One region of the Anaerobacillus sp. MEB173 genome, then DNA from elsewhere that is predicted to be linked to it. Evidence: riboswitches for the same ligand, from Rfam matches in the RefSeq annotation. Region 1 holds a riboswitch; each other region holds the start of a gene.
What was found. A riboswitch is a leader RNA that binds a small molecule or an ion and turns the genes downstream of it on or off. The one in region 1 is predicted to bind cyclic di-GMP.
Positions count from the first base shown of each region.

Region 2: it holds a riboswitch for cyclic di-GMP, as region 1 does, so the genes downstream of both, ACJ2A9_RS13800 (anti-repressor SinI family protein) here and ACJ2A9_RS00820 (DUF5667 domain-containing protein) in region 1, are expected to answer to the same signal.
Region 3: it holds a riboswitch for cyclic di-GMP, as region 1 does, so the genes downstream of both, ACJ2A9_RS12525 (type II secretion system protein) here and ACJ2A9_RS00820 (DUF5667 domain-containing protein) in region 1, are expected to answer to the same signal.
Region 4: it holds a riboswitch for cyclic di-GMP, as region 1 does, so the genes downstream of both, ACJ2A9_RS17900 (methyl-accepting chemotaxis protein) here and ACJ2A9_RS00820 (DUF5667 domain-containing protein) in region 1, are expected to answer to the same signal.

Region 1 is NZ_JBJMAU010000001.1:171,279-174,631, reverse strand. It holds gene ACJ2A9_RS00820 (DUF5667 domain-containing protein) at 1-1,309, opposite strand, end outside; cyclic di-GMP riboswitch class I at 1,389-1,473, opposite strand; partial or broken gene ACJ2A9_RS00815 (NlpC/P60 family protein) at 1,586-1,720, opposite strand; gene ACJ2A9_RS00810 (hypothetical protein) at 1,899-2,618, shown strand; gene ACJ2A9_RS00805 (DUF421 domain-containing protein) at 2,845-3,353, shown strand, end outside.
Region 2 is NZ_JBJMAU010000006.1:77,336-80,688, reverse strand. It holds gene ACJ2A9_RS13805 (helix-turn-helix domain-containing protein) at 829-1,158, shown strand; gene ACJ2A9_RS13800 (anti-repressor SinI family protein) at 1,144-1,305, opposite strand; cyclic di-GMP riboswitch class I at 1,324-1,416, opposite strand; gene ACJ2A9_RS13795 (flagellar protein FliT) at 1,688-2,038, opposite strand; gene fliS (flagellar export chaperone FliS) at 2,038-2,442, opposite strand; gene ACJ2A9_RS13785 (flagellar hook-associated protein 2) at 2,470-3,353, opposite strand, start outside.
Region 3 is NZ_JBJMAU010000005.1:138,295-141,647, forward strand. It holds gene pilM (type IV pilus biogenesis protein PilM) at 1-227, opposite strand, end outside; gene ACJ2A9_RS12520 (prepilin peptidase) at 353-1,105, opposite strand; gene ACJ2A9_RS12525 (type II secretion system protein) at 1,118-1,522, opposite strand; cyclic di-GMP riboswitch class II at 1,659-1,742, opposite strand; gene ACJ2A9_RS12530 (type II secretion system F family protein) at 1,829-3,037, opposite strand; gene ACJ2A9_RS12535 (type IV pilus twitching motility protein PilT) at 3,037-3,353, opposite strand, start outside.
Region 4 is NZ_JBJMAU010000011.1:68,603-71,955, forward strand. It holds gene ACJ2A9_RS17900 (methyl-accepting chemotaxis protein) at 1-1,690, opposite strand, end outside; cyclic di-GMP riboswitch class I at 1,916-2,005, opposite strand; gene ACJ2A9_RS17905 (hypothetical protein) at 2,110-2,595, opposite strand; gene ACJ2A9_RS17910 (competence protein ComK) at 2,791-3,306, opposite strand.

The sequences.
Region 1 (3,353 bases):
CTGGTTTATTTCCTTTTTTCTCTTCTTGTTTACGTTCTTCTGCTTTTTTTGTAGCTTCTTGTTGCTTTTCTTCAACCTTTTGTGTAGCTTGCTGTTGCTTTTGTTCAACTTTTTGAGCTGCTTGCTGTTGCTTTTCTTCAGCTTTCTGTTGTTTTTCTTCAACTTTCTGTGTAGCTTGCTGTTGTTTTTGTTCAACTTTCTGAGCTGCTTGCTGTTGCTTTTGTACAGCATTTTGACGTGATTCAACCTCACGCTTTTCTTTTTTATCATGGTTTTCAGTTGCAAGAGTGCTTACTACCTGTCTACCTTCGTTATCATTACCGTCTACATTACTTTGTTCTGTTTCATTTTCTACGTCCTCGTTAAGGTCCGCGGGCTCTTCTTGATATATTTCTTCATAGATATCTTCCGTTACTTGCTTTTCTTCAAGTTTAGCCAATGCTTTGTTGATTTTCTTTTCTATCTTTTCTTGTGCTTTTGCTACGTTCTTTTGAAGCGCTTCTTTTGCTTTTGGATTTTGTACCTTTTCTAGCGCCAATTGTAAAGCATGTAGGTTAGAAGCAAGTTTTTCTTCAAGTACACTTCGAATATCTTCAACATCTCCATCTGTTTCTTCTATTACCTCATCATCAATAGTAACATCTGATTCTATTTCAGGTTCTACATCAAGTTCAGGATCTGATTCTAGAGTAGGTTCTATAGCTGAATCTGTATCTGACTCTTTTTCTTCAGTGATTTCAGTTGTTTCCTTTAACCCGTAATATTTTTCTAAAGCAACTTCCTGTTGTTCAATGGCTTTTTGTAGGATTTCATTAGCTAACTCTTCATTACCCTGTGCATATAAATATTCAGCTTCCTTAATTCGCTCTTCAACAAATGATGCTAGTAATTCAACCTCTTTAACGTCATCAATAGTAAAAAGAAGTTGAATGTTTTCTTGCAGCTTTTTAATAAAATAGAAGAAATCGCCAGGCATTAAAGTAGATGTCTCCTCATTTTCTTCATTAATCTCGATAGCATCCTCATTAAACGAAACCTCTTCATTTGGTTCGTCATTCTGTTCGATGCCATCTTCAAACAATACTGATTCGCCTGTTGAAGGATCTACTAATGTTGACTCAGTATTCAATTCTGATTCTTCGTCAGTTGTATCCATTATTTCTTCTGTAGATTCTACAGATTCTTCTACTACAAATGTAGGATCATCATTATTTGCGTATGCATGACTTGTACCTAAAGAAGAGGCAATCACTGCAGCAACTAAACTTGTTGCTAGTACATTTCGAACATTTTTATCAAATTTTTTCATCTACTAAAACCCTCCAAAACAAAATGTATTTGTATCGGAAGAATTTTGAAATCAACTCTATTGTTTTCATTCTCCATTCTTCAGCGGCCCAGCCACCATAGCGTAATCGCCTTAGGTCTGAGGCTTTGCGCCTTCATTTTTCAATGAATTTGCCTTTTTCAAATGAGAAACGTTATTCTAACCGTTCAACATTCTATAATAGAATATACTTGAACACTCACTATTTTGATAGAGATCATTTTTTTCCAATTTAAAAGGAAGGCTGTACCTTCCCTCTTACTTGATTGTTTTAGCGCCTACATAACGAGAACTCCAGTACGAATTATTCATATCAGTAATCGTCACGCCTGTACTTGAGCCAGCATGAATAAATTTGTTATCACCAATATAAATACCAGCATGTGAAGTTCCTCATAAAAAGGTGTCTGTCACCGCAAAAAGACAAAAGCACCAAAACTCACCACGAGCGGTGTCTGTCACCACGAATATGTCACCACGAATAAAAAAGGGCATTCCTCAGTATAATGAATGGTACTAAAGTTACCTTTTATTTAACGGACATGCAAATATGAAGGGGGATGGGTTATAAATGGCACGGATTGATGAGATTGCTCCTGATATTTTCCGCATTTCTATTTTCGTACCAGAGGCAAATATGCAGTTCAATCAGTTTCTGATCAGAGATGAGGAACCGCTATTATTTACAACTGGACTAAAAACATTTTTCCCTGAAATGAAGGAAGCTGTTACAAGATTGATAGACCCAACGAAATTACGCTGGGTTGGTTTTAGCCACTTTGAATCAGATGAATGCGGGTCACTGAACAATTGGTTAGAGCTTGCCCCTCAATCACAAGCGGTCACTGGTTTTGTAGGTGGAATGGTCAATATCAATGATTTTGCCCTTCGTCCTGCCCGGATCCTGCAAAATAATGAAGTATTCAGCATTGGAAAAAAACGATTACGCTATATAAGTACACCACATGTTCCGCACGGCTGGGATGCTGGTTTGTTTTTCGAGGAAAGGGATAAAACACTATTAACCTCTGACCTGTTTCATCATAATGGAAATGTGGAGCCTTTAACGAAAACAAGTTTAGCAGAGCGTACTCGTGAAACATTGATTGGCTTTGAACAAAGTCCACTTGCTGGCTATATTCCATACAATTCTAAGACAGATAAAATTTTGAGCAACCTAGCTGATCTTTGTCCAAAAACACTAGCAACGATGCATGGCTCATCATTCTCTGGTGATGGGAAAAAGGCAATTGAAGAATTAAGAGTAGTTTGGAAAGAAGTATTGGAATAAGTGGTGTTTGGCCGTTAGTGATGCGATTTATAATAAACTCCTTTGTAGAAAAGTTGTTTGTAGGAAGAACAAACAAGATCAGCCTTTCTACAATTGGAGTTTTTTTATTTACAATCATTGATCAAAAGTTTGTCTATCACCCAAATAAGGATAAAAGATTACATAATTACCTTCATTATGGAAAATATATTTATTATTGCAGCTCTTCCAAAAGGAGGTATAATATATGGAATTTAATTTCGTGTGGGAAGCAATCCTTATGGTATTCACTGGATTCCTACTGCTAAGGATCTCTGGAAGAAAATCTATTGCCCAAATGACAATTACAACAACGATAGTAATGATCTCAATTGGTGCAATCATTGTTCAGCCTATTATTGAAGATAGTGTTTTAAAAACAATTATTACAATAGCAATTTTTATTGCTGTCCTTGTCATTATTGAATATCTTCAAATGAAATTTAACTCCCTTGAAAAACTATTTACCGGGAAGGCAATCTCTGTCATTGAAAATGGTCAAATCAATATGAAAAACTTAAAAAAGATCCGTTTAACGATAGATAAATTAGAGATGCAAATCCGTCAAAATGGTATTTCTAATATTTCAGATATCAAAAATGCGACAATTGAGCCAAACGGACAATTAGGATATGAATTGAAACCTGATTTAAAACCTTTAACCGTTGGTGATTTCAAAAAATTAATGGGCCATATGGTACAGCGACAAAACCAATC
Region 2 (3,353 bases), on a different contig from region 1:
TCACATTCCCTTCATAAATAAAATCCAGTGGAGGCAGTGTATGAAATCCCTTCCACAATTTCAATATAACAATAGCACTATCTGTAGTCAAACTATTTCGTCATCTTAAATTCGACAACTCTTTGTCGAATTTCCTTTGCTACATTTCCTCACTTCTCCATCTTACATACTAGGACAAAATACATCAAAAATTGTTAAAAAGTCATAAAAAATGTCAGAAAATTATTGCAATTAGGGTAACCCTCTCATATAATAAAGAAGTAGTGATCAGTCAGGTACCAAAAAGAACTAGTCCATACATACTACAAACTTTCACACCACATAAACATAACTACCTTGCTTCTTACTTCTATATCGCCCCTTGTCATACCCCCGGACAACTGGTCAGTCATATTCAAGCATGTTCACAGCTACATAATTTCTACCCATTACAGTGACCATGCAACAAACTTGCTGCTAGTCGGCTTCCGTCGATCTCGTTTCATTAACAGCTACTCCATTCATTCTAGCCATGTATCACTTCAGCACAAGTTTGCAGTTTAGCGGTAAAATGCCACAGAGATGTAGGTGCATATACGATTAGAATAATTCTCTTATTATAGTGGACTACAATTTCTGTGGCGTTTACCGCTCCTCTATTATCCTGGGTATGTTTTATATTAGTGCTTCGCTGCCTATGCGAGGTGCTTTTTTGTCCTATTCTCCCTCTTTTAAAAAAATAAAAAAAAGAAACTTTTATAGTGGATTAGTGGGGGAACTACTATTTTCCATAGTTAAAATATGGTATTATGATAGTAAGACGATAAATTATTATACGGAGGTTTTTAAATGCTCGGTTCCCGAATTCGTGATTTACGTTCCAAAAAAGGGTTAACAATGACCGAACTTGCAAACCGTGCACAAGTTGCCAAGTCATACTTAAGTTCAGTCGAACGAAACCTTCAAACAAATCCATCTATACAATTTCTAGATAAAATTTCAAAGGAACTTAATGTTGATGTCCCTTTTTTACTAGATACGGACAAAGAAGACGTTGACAAACAATTAGATAACGAATGGATACAACTTGCGAAAGAGGCTCAAGAGTCAGGTATCTCAAAAGAACAGTTCAAGGAATTTCTTGAATTTTCAAAATGGCAAAAGCTAAGAAGGAGCTGAATAATGTCCCTTCTTAGTTTCTTTGTTTTCATTAAGAAATTTCCTGATTTCTGCAGGTGTCAGACCGATTTTCTTAGCTTCAATTAATAACCGCAACCATTCTCTATCAATGAAACTATTTTTCACCTCTATATGCGGTATGTCCAATACTATAACCTCCAATTATTCGGCAACCCAGCTATCATAGAAAAAATGCTACCTTTCCTTAGACCTGAGGCTTTGCGTCCTTACTTTTCAATAAGTTTGCCCTTTCTATTATTCCGAAAATAGAGTATTACATTAGATACCTACTGAAATCCTACGTCTTAAAAATCATTCGTTTTCCTATAGTCATTTTAATCTAATCAAATAGTAACACATTTCCAACGATTTAGTTACAATAATAGTTCCAATTTTTGTGACATATATCCACAAATATCTAGTAAATGTAATTAAATGGTAATTAATTCCCGTTGGAAATTCTAGTAAAAAAATAAAGTGCCTACAAACTGTAAGCACTTTTTGACAAAACTTGTCACTTTATGTCCTTCTATTTTTTCTTATCAAAAAATAGTCCATCCGTATATACTGATTCATAAGGATGATCGTATCGTTTGTTTGTTTCCTTTTTTCTATTTAAATCACTAATATCTCTATTAATCATCACAGATGCAATCTTTAACTTACTATTAATCTCATGATTCATCTTTACAATGACTTGCCCAAGCTTCCTCTCAGAATCGGTAGGAGTATCCTTTAATTGCTTGATGAGGTCTTCACGTTCTGCCAGAAGCTGTTCAATTCTTTCAATATAAGATTCCCGTTCTTCCTTTGGCATCTGCATCTGCAGGTGATCAAATAATTGCTTCGTCACCTCATACACAGCTTTGATCGTAGACACTATGCCTGACCACCTTGACCATGACGTTGCTTACGATCAATGGCAATAACTTCTTTCCACGTATCACGGAACTCTGTTACAAACTGTTCGGCCTCGGCAAGTGCCGCTCGATCACTTTTGACATTTGCATCAATCAAACGGCTTAAGACAAAATCATACATTCTCAACATATTTTGTCCAAGTTCACTATCCGTTTTTAATGTCACCATAAGTTCACGGATAATATTTTGCGCTTTGATGATGTTCGTATTTTTTGCCTCAACATCATTCTTTTCAATTGCCGTATTCGCTAGCTTGATAAACTTTAAGCAGCCATTATAAAGCATTAGCGTCAGTTCACCAGGTGAAGCTGTCGCTGTTGTATTTTGTTTATATTTAGCTGCATATGGGTTTGGAATGGCCATTTTTTTACCTCCTAAAAATCTCTTTTATTATTGTTGTGACCCAAATAAGTGGGAATATAAAAATTCAGCCTGACTATTTGCTTGCTGCATTGCTTTTTCCATTGCCGTAAATTGGCGCCAATGTCGATCTTCTACTTGTTGAAGACGACGCTCAAAGTTAGAAATACGATCATCAAGTGAACTAATATTTCTTCCAAGGGTAAACTGATGGTTCAAGCGCCCTTCAGCTCCGGCACGTGAAACGACCTGGTCACGTGTCGTTGCCAAGCTATCACGCATCCGTCGTGCAATCCCCTTATCAGCATTCGTCGGTCCATCTGCTGCAAAAATTTGAAAAACAGCTTCCGGATCTTGTTCAATCGCTGCTCTCAGCTTATCCTCATTAATTTGCAGCTTCCCGCGATCCATATAATTACTTGTTGTCGTAATACCTAAATCTGTCAGCTGCTTAAATGGGGCATTCTCACCAACGGCTACAGGAGTGTAAATATCAACCCGCAAGCGATTTAAGCCACTTGATAACATTTGATCATTGCGAAGCATCCCGCTTTTCGCCTTTTCCTCCCACTGCTCTGCTTCTCGCTCAGACAAAGCTTCTCTTTCCTCTTTTGTTAACGGTTTATAATCGCGATATTTCTCTTCCTTCAACTTCCCATTAATCGTATCAATCATTTCGTTATATTCATCAACGAACGCTTTGATCGTGTCGAAGATTTTTTGCGTGTCAGTATTAACTGTAAGGTTTACAGCTCCATCAGTGAATGTGTCCTTTAGGGTGATCGTTACACCGTTGACTGTGAATGTGTTTGTTGGACGTTCTGTTGCAAGACCGTTGATTGTGAATTGGGCATTTTCGCCGCCTTGTTCATTAGTCTGATCGAACTTCAAGACATTTGTTAAAAACACACTCT
Region 3 (3,353 bases), on a different contig from region 1:
GGCCGCTTTTTTATCCCCCATTCAATGACACATTCCTTTAGAAATTGTACTAATGCAGCATCATCAACAATTTTGCCATTCACAATCACACCATCAGGTAAACGCTTTTCCTTCCATCGCTTCACACCAGCTATAGTATGCGTATGATTTTCAACCATCCGAATTACATAATCATTCAACGCCAAGCTCACAATCTTCTTATTAGGTTTAAAAGAAAATAAAGACAACGCATGTCACTCCAATTGTTAATTTATAATGTAGAATTTAGAATTTAGAATTGTTGAAAGTCTCTCAAAGACGCTACTTTGAAAATGCTCAGGCTAATTCTAAATTCTACATTCTCAATTCTAAATTAGATTAGTTGTATGTACCAATTCCATAGTTGTTCGCCGTAGTAGTAGGCGGTTAGGGTGCCTAGGGCGATGTAGGGGCCAAAGGGCATCGGTTTGCCTCGTTTTACCTTTCCTACTAACATTAGCATACTACCAAAGACCGCTCCAAACAATGTCGAAAAAAAGAACGCTAACAGTACACCTTTGATCCCCAGAATAAAGCCGAGCAGTGCAAAGAGTTTAATGTCGCCTCCTCCCATACCGCCCCTGCTAGCCAGGGCTATGAGAAACAGGAGAATACCACCGACAAAAAAGCCGACAATCCCGTCCCACCACGGCTGATGAGGAACAATGAACTGAATAGGAATAAAAAGCAAAAAGAAAAACAGCAAGATTTTATTCGGAATTAACATCCTATGAAAATCAGAGATGGAAATAATAACAAGCAATGAAACTAGACATAGTGCTAAAATTAAATCTTTCCCAAAACCGATAATATAAAATGAAAACACAAAAAGAACTGCCGTCAGCAATTCAAAAAAAGGGTATTTAATTGAAATCGATATGCGGCAGCCTCTGCACTTGCCGCCTTGTAGTATGTATGATAAGACTGGAATAAGCTCGTACCAATTCAGCGTCCGCTCACATGTCGGGCAATGGGAGCGAGGAGTCACAATCGACTCCCCATCCGCCACCCGAATCCCAACTACATTAAAAAAAGAGCCTAGGACTAAGCCTAGGGCAAAAAGATAGAGATAAAGGAATGTTGTCATGGGATCAGTCCTTTAAGTTGTAGGTCCTGTATAAGTAACATTTCCCGCAGCACCAGCAACACTCCCTTTTGAATAGGTTATTGAAATGGTTGGTACATTATTTGTAAAAGTAACAGTCCAGTTATCATCAGCAACCGCTGTTTTTGTCCACGGGTCATTAATACCGCTTTCTAAGTATGTTTTTAGCTCAGTTTTATCAATGGTAGTAGTATTCCCACCTGCTGAAGCATATAATCTAGCTGCACTAGCAAGCATCTCCCCATTAGCAACCGCCGCATTTTGTTTTGAGTTCTCAATTATACCGCCAATACTAGGCACCGCAATCGCTGCAATAATCCCTAAAATAACAACTACTGCTAAAAGCTCGATTAGTGTTAATCCTCGCTGGTCTTTCATTAACTTCATTTTCTTTATCATTTATTATTCCTCCCTTGTTTTACTTTTTTCTTAAAATGATAAAAAGATATAAATAAAGTAAAGTGTTGATTCTTTACGTATTACTATTTCCAAAGTACAAAATTAAAAAAGCCTTTTTTACATTGCATACATCAACATAAAAAATGGCCGGTTGCACTACTTGCTCCTCATCATCCAAGTGCCCACATACAGATAATGACTCATCACATTCCTCTAATATCATAATCTAATTGTCGTTTCCTGTCTTCACTAAAATTATACCAATTTACCTAGGAAATAATAGTGAAATATTAGTGACATCTGCTTTTAAATCGAGTTGAAAATTTCAAACATTGGTACCATGATGGCTAACACAATTACCCCAACAACTGCCGCTAAGACAACGATCATTAATGGTTCAATAAGTGACTTTAGCGCATCAACAGTTGCTTCAACCTCAGCTTCATAAAAGTCAGCGACCTTCTCAAGCATTAAGTCGAGTGAGCCTGTCTCTTCGCCAATTGAGATCATTTGCGTAACTAGAGGTGGAAAGACCCAGCTTTTTTCAAGGGGAACGGTCAATGAATTCCCTTTCTCTAAACTGTCTCGTGCTTCTAGCAATACTTTACCGATGACTGGATTATCTACGACTTTTGTCACAATTGTTAATGCTTGTAAGATCGGAACTGAGCTTGAGAATAATGATGATAACGTTCTTGTCATCCGGGCGAGTGCGGACCGCTGCATAAGTTTACCGAATAACGGCATTTTAAGCAGACCATAAGTCGTAAGCATTTTGAACTGCTCATCTTTATATAATATACGAAAAACTACAAAAAGTGCAATAATGATTATTAATAAGATCCACCAAAACCGTTGCACCCAATCACTGAGACTCATGACTAACTGTGTAATCCACGGTAATTCGGCATCAAAGCTCGCAAACATATCGACAAATTGCGGAATTACTTGTCCGAGCAGAAACATAACGACAAACACGGTGACAATCCCGATTACAATCGGATAACTAAGTGCTGATTGGACTTTTTTTCTTAGCTGATACTGTTTTTCAAAATAAGTGGCTAATCGGTCTAATGTATCATCGAGATTTCCACTGACTTCGCCCGCATGAACCATATTGATAAACATCGGCGGAAAGACTTTTGGGTGTTTTTCAATCGCTGCAGAAATCGATGTTCCCTTTTGTAAGTCTTCTTCAACCTCTGTTAACACTTTTTTCAGCAAATTGCTGCTTGTCTGTTTGGCAAGAATTCGAGTTGAATCGATCACGGTCACGCCGGCACGAATGAGCGTTGCAAATTGACGGCAATAAATAACAAAGTCCTGATGCTTCACACTGTTGCCGCCAATGGAAATGTCCTGCTTCCAGATGCTTGGTTTTGTTTCAACAACTTCAATCGCCAGGATTCCCTTTTCCTTTAACTGCTGAAACGCCCGGTACCTTGATTCGGCTTCAATCGTCCCTTTCTTTTTTCGTCCAAGTCGGTCTTTGCCGAGATAACTGTAATACGACACTAGTACGCCACTCCTTCACCGAGGAAACTTTCGGCAACTTCTCTGGATATTTTCTGTTGATCAACCAGTTCTTTGATCGACATTTCTATCGTCTGCATCCCACTCGCTCTGCTTGTTTGCATCACACTTTTAATTTGATGATTCTTTTCATTTCGAATTAAGTTCGCAACCGCAGACTGGTTCACTAAAATTTCCGTTGCTGCCACTCGCCCTTTCCCATTTGAGAGTGGGAACAGTCGCTGTGAAAGTATACCAACAAGAACACTTGCAAGCTGAATCCGGATTTGCGGCTGCTGATGCGATGGAAACACGTCAA
Region 4 (3,353 bases), on a different contig from region 1:
CTGTTGCTGCTACGGTTTCCATGGATGCTTTTGTTTCCTCAGATGATGTCGATGTTTCTTGAGCATTAACAGAGGTATTTTCTATACCTGTTGCAAGAGTATCAATCAGCTCTACAATTTTATCTGATGATGCAACTTCTTCACTTGTAACATTTGAAATACTCTTAATATCGCCAACAGTTTTGTCTACAGCTTGGAGTATTTCCTCTAATGAAACTCCACACTCACTAACGATTGATGAGCCTTTATCGACTTGTGATTTGCTATCTTTAATTGCCTGAACAGCATCACCTGTACTATTGGAAATTTGTAAAATTAATTCAGCAACCTTTGTTGCACCTTGACTAGACTGTTCAGCTAATTTCTTAACCTCATTTGCTACAACGGCAAAGCCTTTACCTGCTTCTCCAGCCCGAGCTGCCTCAATCGCAGCATTAAGTGCTAATAAATTAGTCTGCTCAGATATATTTGTAATCATTTCAGTAATTGTTTTTATCTCTTCTGTATACTCATCCAAAGTTTGAATAAAACGCTCTGTTTCATCGGTTGAAGATTTTATTCGTTCCATACACTTAATTGCTTCTTCAACTGTTTTCTTACCGTTATTGGCTGTTTCGTATGTAATTTTCGAATTGTCAGCAGATGAGAATGACTTTTCTTTAGCAATTTGAATCAATGATGAAAGCTCTAGTAATGTTGCAGAGACTTCTAACATTGTTTGATTGCCTTTTTCAGCGTCATTTGATGTTATCTGTCCATTTTTTGAAATAATGTTAATTGCATTTGTTATTTCCTCACTCGATGCAGCCATATAATCTGAAGATGAAGCAAGTGTTCTTGATGAACCTTCAACCTCACCTACAAGGCCTCTTAAGTTTTCAACCATTTGATTTAAACTCTCTGTTAGTTTTCCTACTTCATCTTTCGTTTTAACTGCAAGTGGTTTCCCAGTAAGATCACCGTTGGCAACATCCTCTAAACGTTTCGCAGCAGTAGAAATAGGTTTAACAATCATATTAGCAATAATGATTGCCGCTGTAATTGCAATAACAATTGCTGAAATTGAGATAATGATAAATATCCATTGTAATAATTGACCACTTTTGATTAACTCTTTTTCAAGTTCTACAATCTTTGCATCTTGCAAATCAAAGATATCCTGCCAGGCTTCAATGGCTTCAATCGCATAGACTGTACAAAATTCCTCCATTATATTAATCGTTTCTTCAAAGGAAGGCCTTTTAAATGTATGAGAATACTGGTTGGAATCACCATTGCCATATATACCATTATGATCATCTAAAACTGGAACAATATCATCAGTAATTAATGTTCTCCACCTTCTAGTATTTTCATCGGCCACTTCTATGGCATTGGAGTACTCAGGATCCTTACTGAACTCATCTAAAAGTTTTTCTTGTATGGCTATCGCATCTTCGGTCATATCTATAAATTCATTTAGATACTTTTCATCCCCGTATAAAACATAACCACGAGCTGTTACAACCCGATAAGTGACATTATGTTTCATTTCCTCTGCTTCTTTTAATAATGTATATTCTTCTTCTACCATATCCCTTACGTCTTTTGTATAATTTGAAATGCCAACATATCCAAATATACCCATAATCAATACAGTTACTACAACTAACCCAAACCCACTTAATATCTTCAATCTTAGACTTTTCATCCTTACAACTCCTATCCAAAAAATTATCTTAAAATGCTCGTGCGGCCTAAATTTAACCTCCCTTTTTTAGCTTCACATAAAAAAGCCCACCAAAAAGAATAGTGGACTTGTAAAGGTTAATATAGGTAGTATCCATTTTTAGCAAGAATGTCTAGTAGTTGCTTCAGGAATAAACCATAACTATATAGTAAATAAACAAAACTCTCACTTTACATACTAATCCTTTTCGGTAACCCGGCTACCATAGTAAACATTACTTACTTTAGGCCCGTGGCTTTGCGTCCCTAGCTTTTACTAGGTTTGCCATTTATCGTAGGAATCTCAATTTTCCATATATATCATCTCATAAAGATATATAAAAATAAAGTCAATCTTTTATCGTTTTTCGGTGAAACGTGGGGACAGGAACACTGGCCATATCAACAAAACAATTTAAAAAATTCATGTTCCCTATGGTGCAGTTGAGTATGCCATCCCGTATAAAGCTCGATTAAATATTTGTTCTCTAATGCAATGGTCTCACCAGGTGCGTGTTGAATATGATTTGCAGTGTTAAGCTCGATCACGTTTATAACTAGATTAGATTGAATAATAATATCAGCAATATGAGCATTTTCAATACTTTTTGAACTCGTATCGTCCATTGAAAAATTATATAGATTTTCACGAAGAACACGATCATACACATCCACAACACCGTGAATAAACTCTATATCATCGTATTTAATTAGGGCAAGCCCTTCCACATCTTTCACAATAAGAGTGTGGTTAACAAACAAAGTACATAAATGCCCATCTATATCTGTTTCAACCAAATCTTTTAAATTAATCGACCCTTTTTGAGAAATAAATGTATTTAGGTCCTCAAAGTTATACTTCTGCTTCTCCAGCAATCGCCCTCTCATTTCGCCTTCCCCACTCTCCTATGTACTGAAAACCTCTTACTTTCACGAAGTAACCTCTCTCATTAGTTTGAACGATAAACTAAAATGGTCATTAAAGGAGAAAAGTGCAATTGCATTCAAACCTGGTGCAATTCCATTGCATACTCGTGCAACCCCACACTCAACCGATGCAATTCCACCAAATTCCCGCGTAAATCACCTACCAACAACCATTCCCCCGGTTCTTTCATTACAGCATCGCTCTTCTAATCTGCGTGAAATGGTTTCTTTCAAGTATGCAGCTCGATAGCGTTTCGATTCAACAATCCCTTTTTGTAAATTAACGACAACGTTTTGACCGTTTTTTAGATTTACAAGCGATTTCATTTTATCGGTGCTAGATTCTACATGTACCATATGATTTAGTGCAAACCAAATACAATCGTGACTTTTTGCTGAAGTCATCGGAATAAAATAAATGTCTAACGGTGCAGCAATACAAATCGGCAGCATCTTTTTATTACCTAAAATTTTTTTAGCAGCTTCAATTGTACCTTCGTATCCTCCACCATAAAAATTGAGACTTTCACGAACAATCGAATAGGGACTTTTTAATACCAGTATCTTTTGATAAAGTTCATCAACTATCGTACATAATTTTCCGCTTTCATTATAAACCGGCCTCAATACCATCGATTCAGAGTGAATTTTATAGCTTTTTACTGATTCCATATGAATTCCTCCTATCACTATTTGATTGTACTTAAACCTTTAAAAAT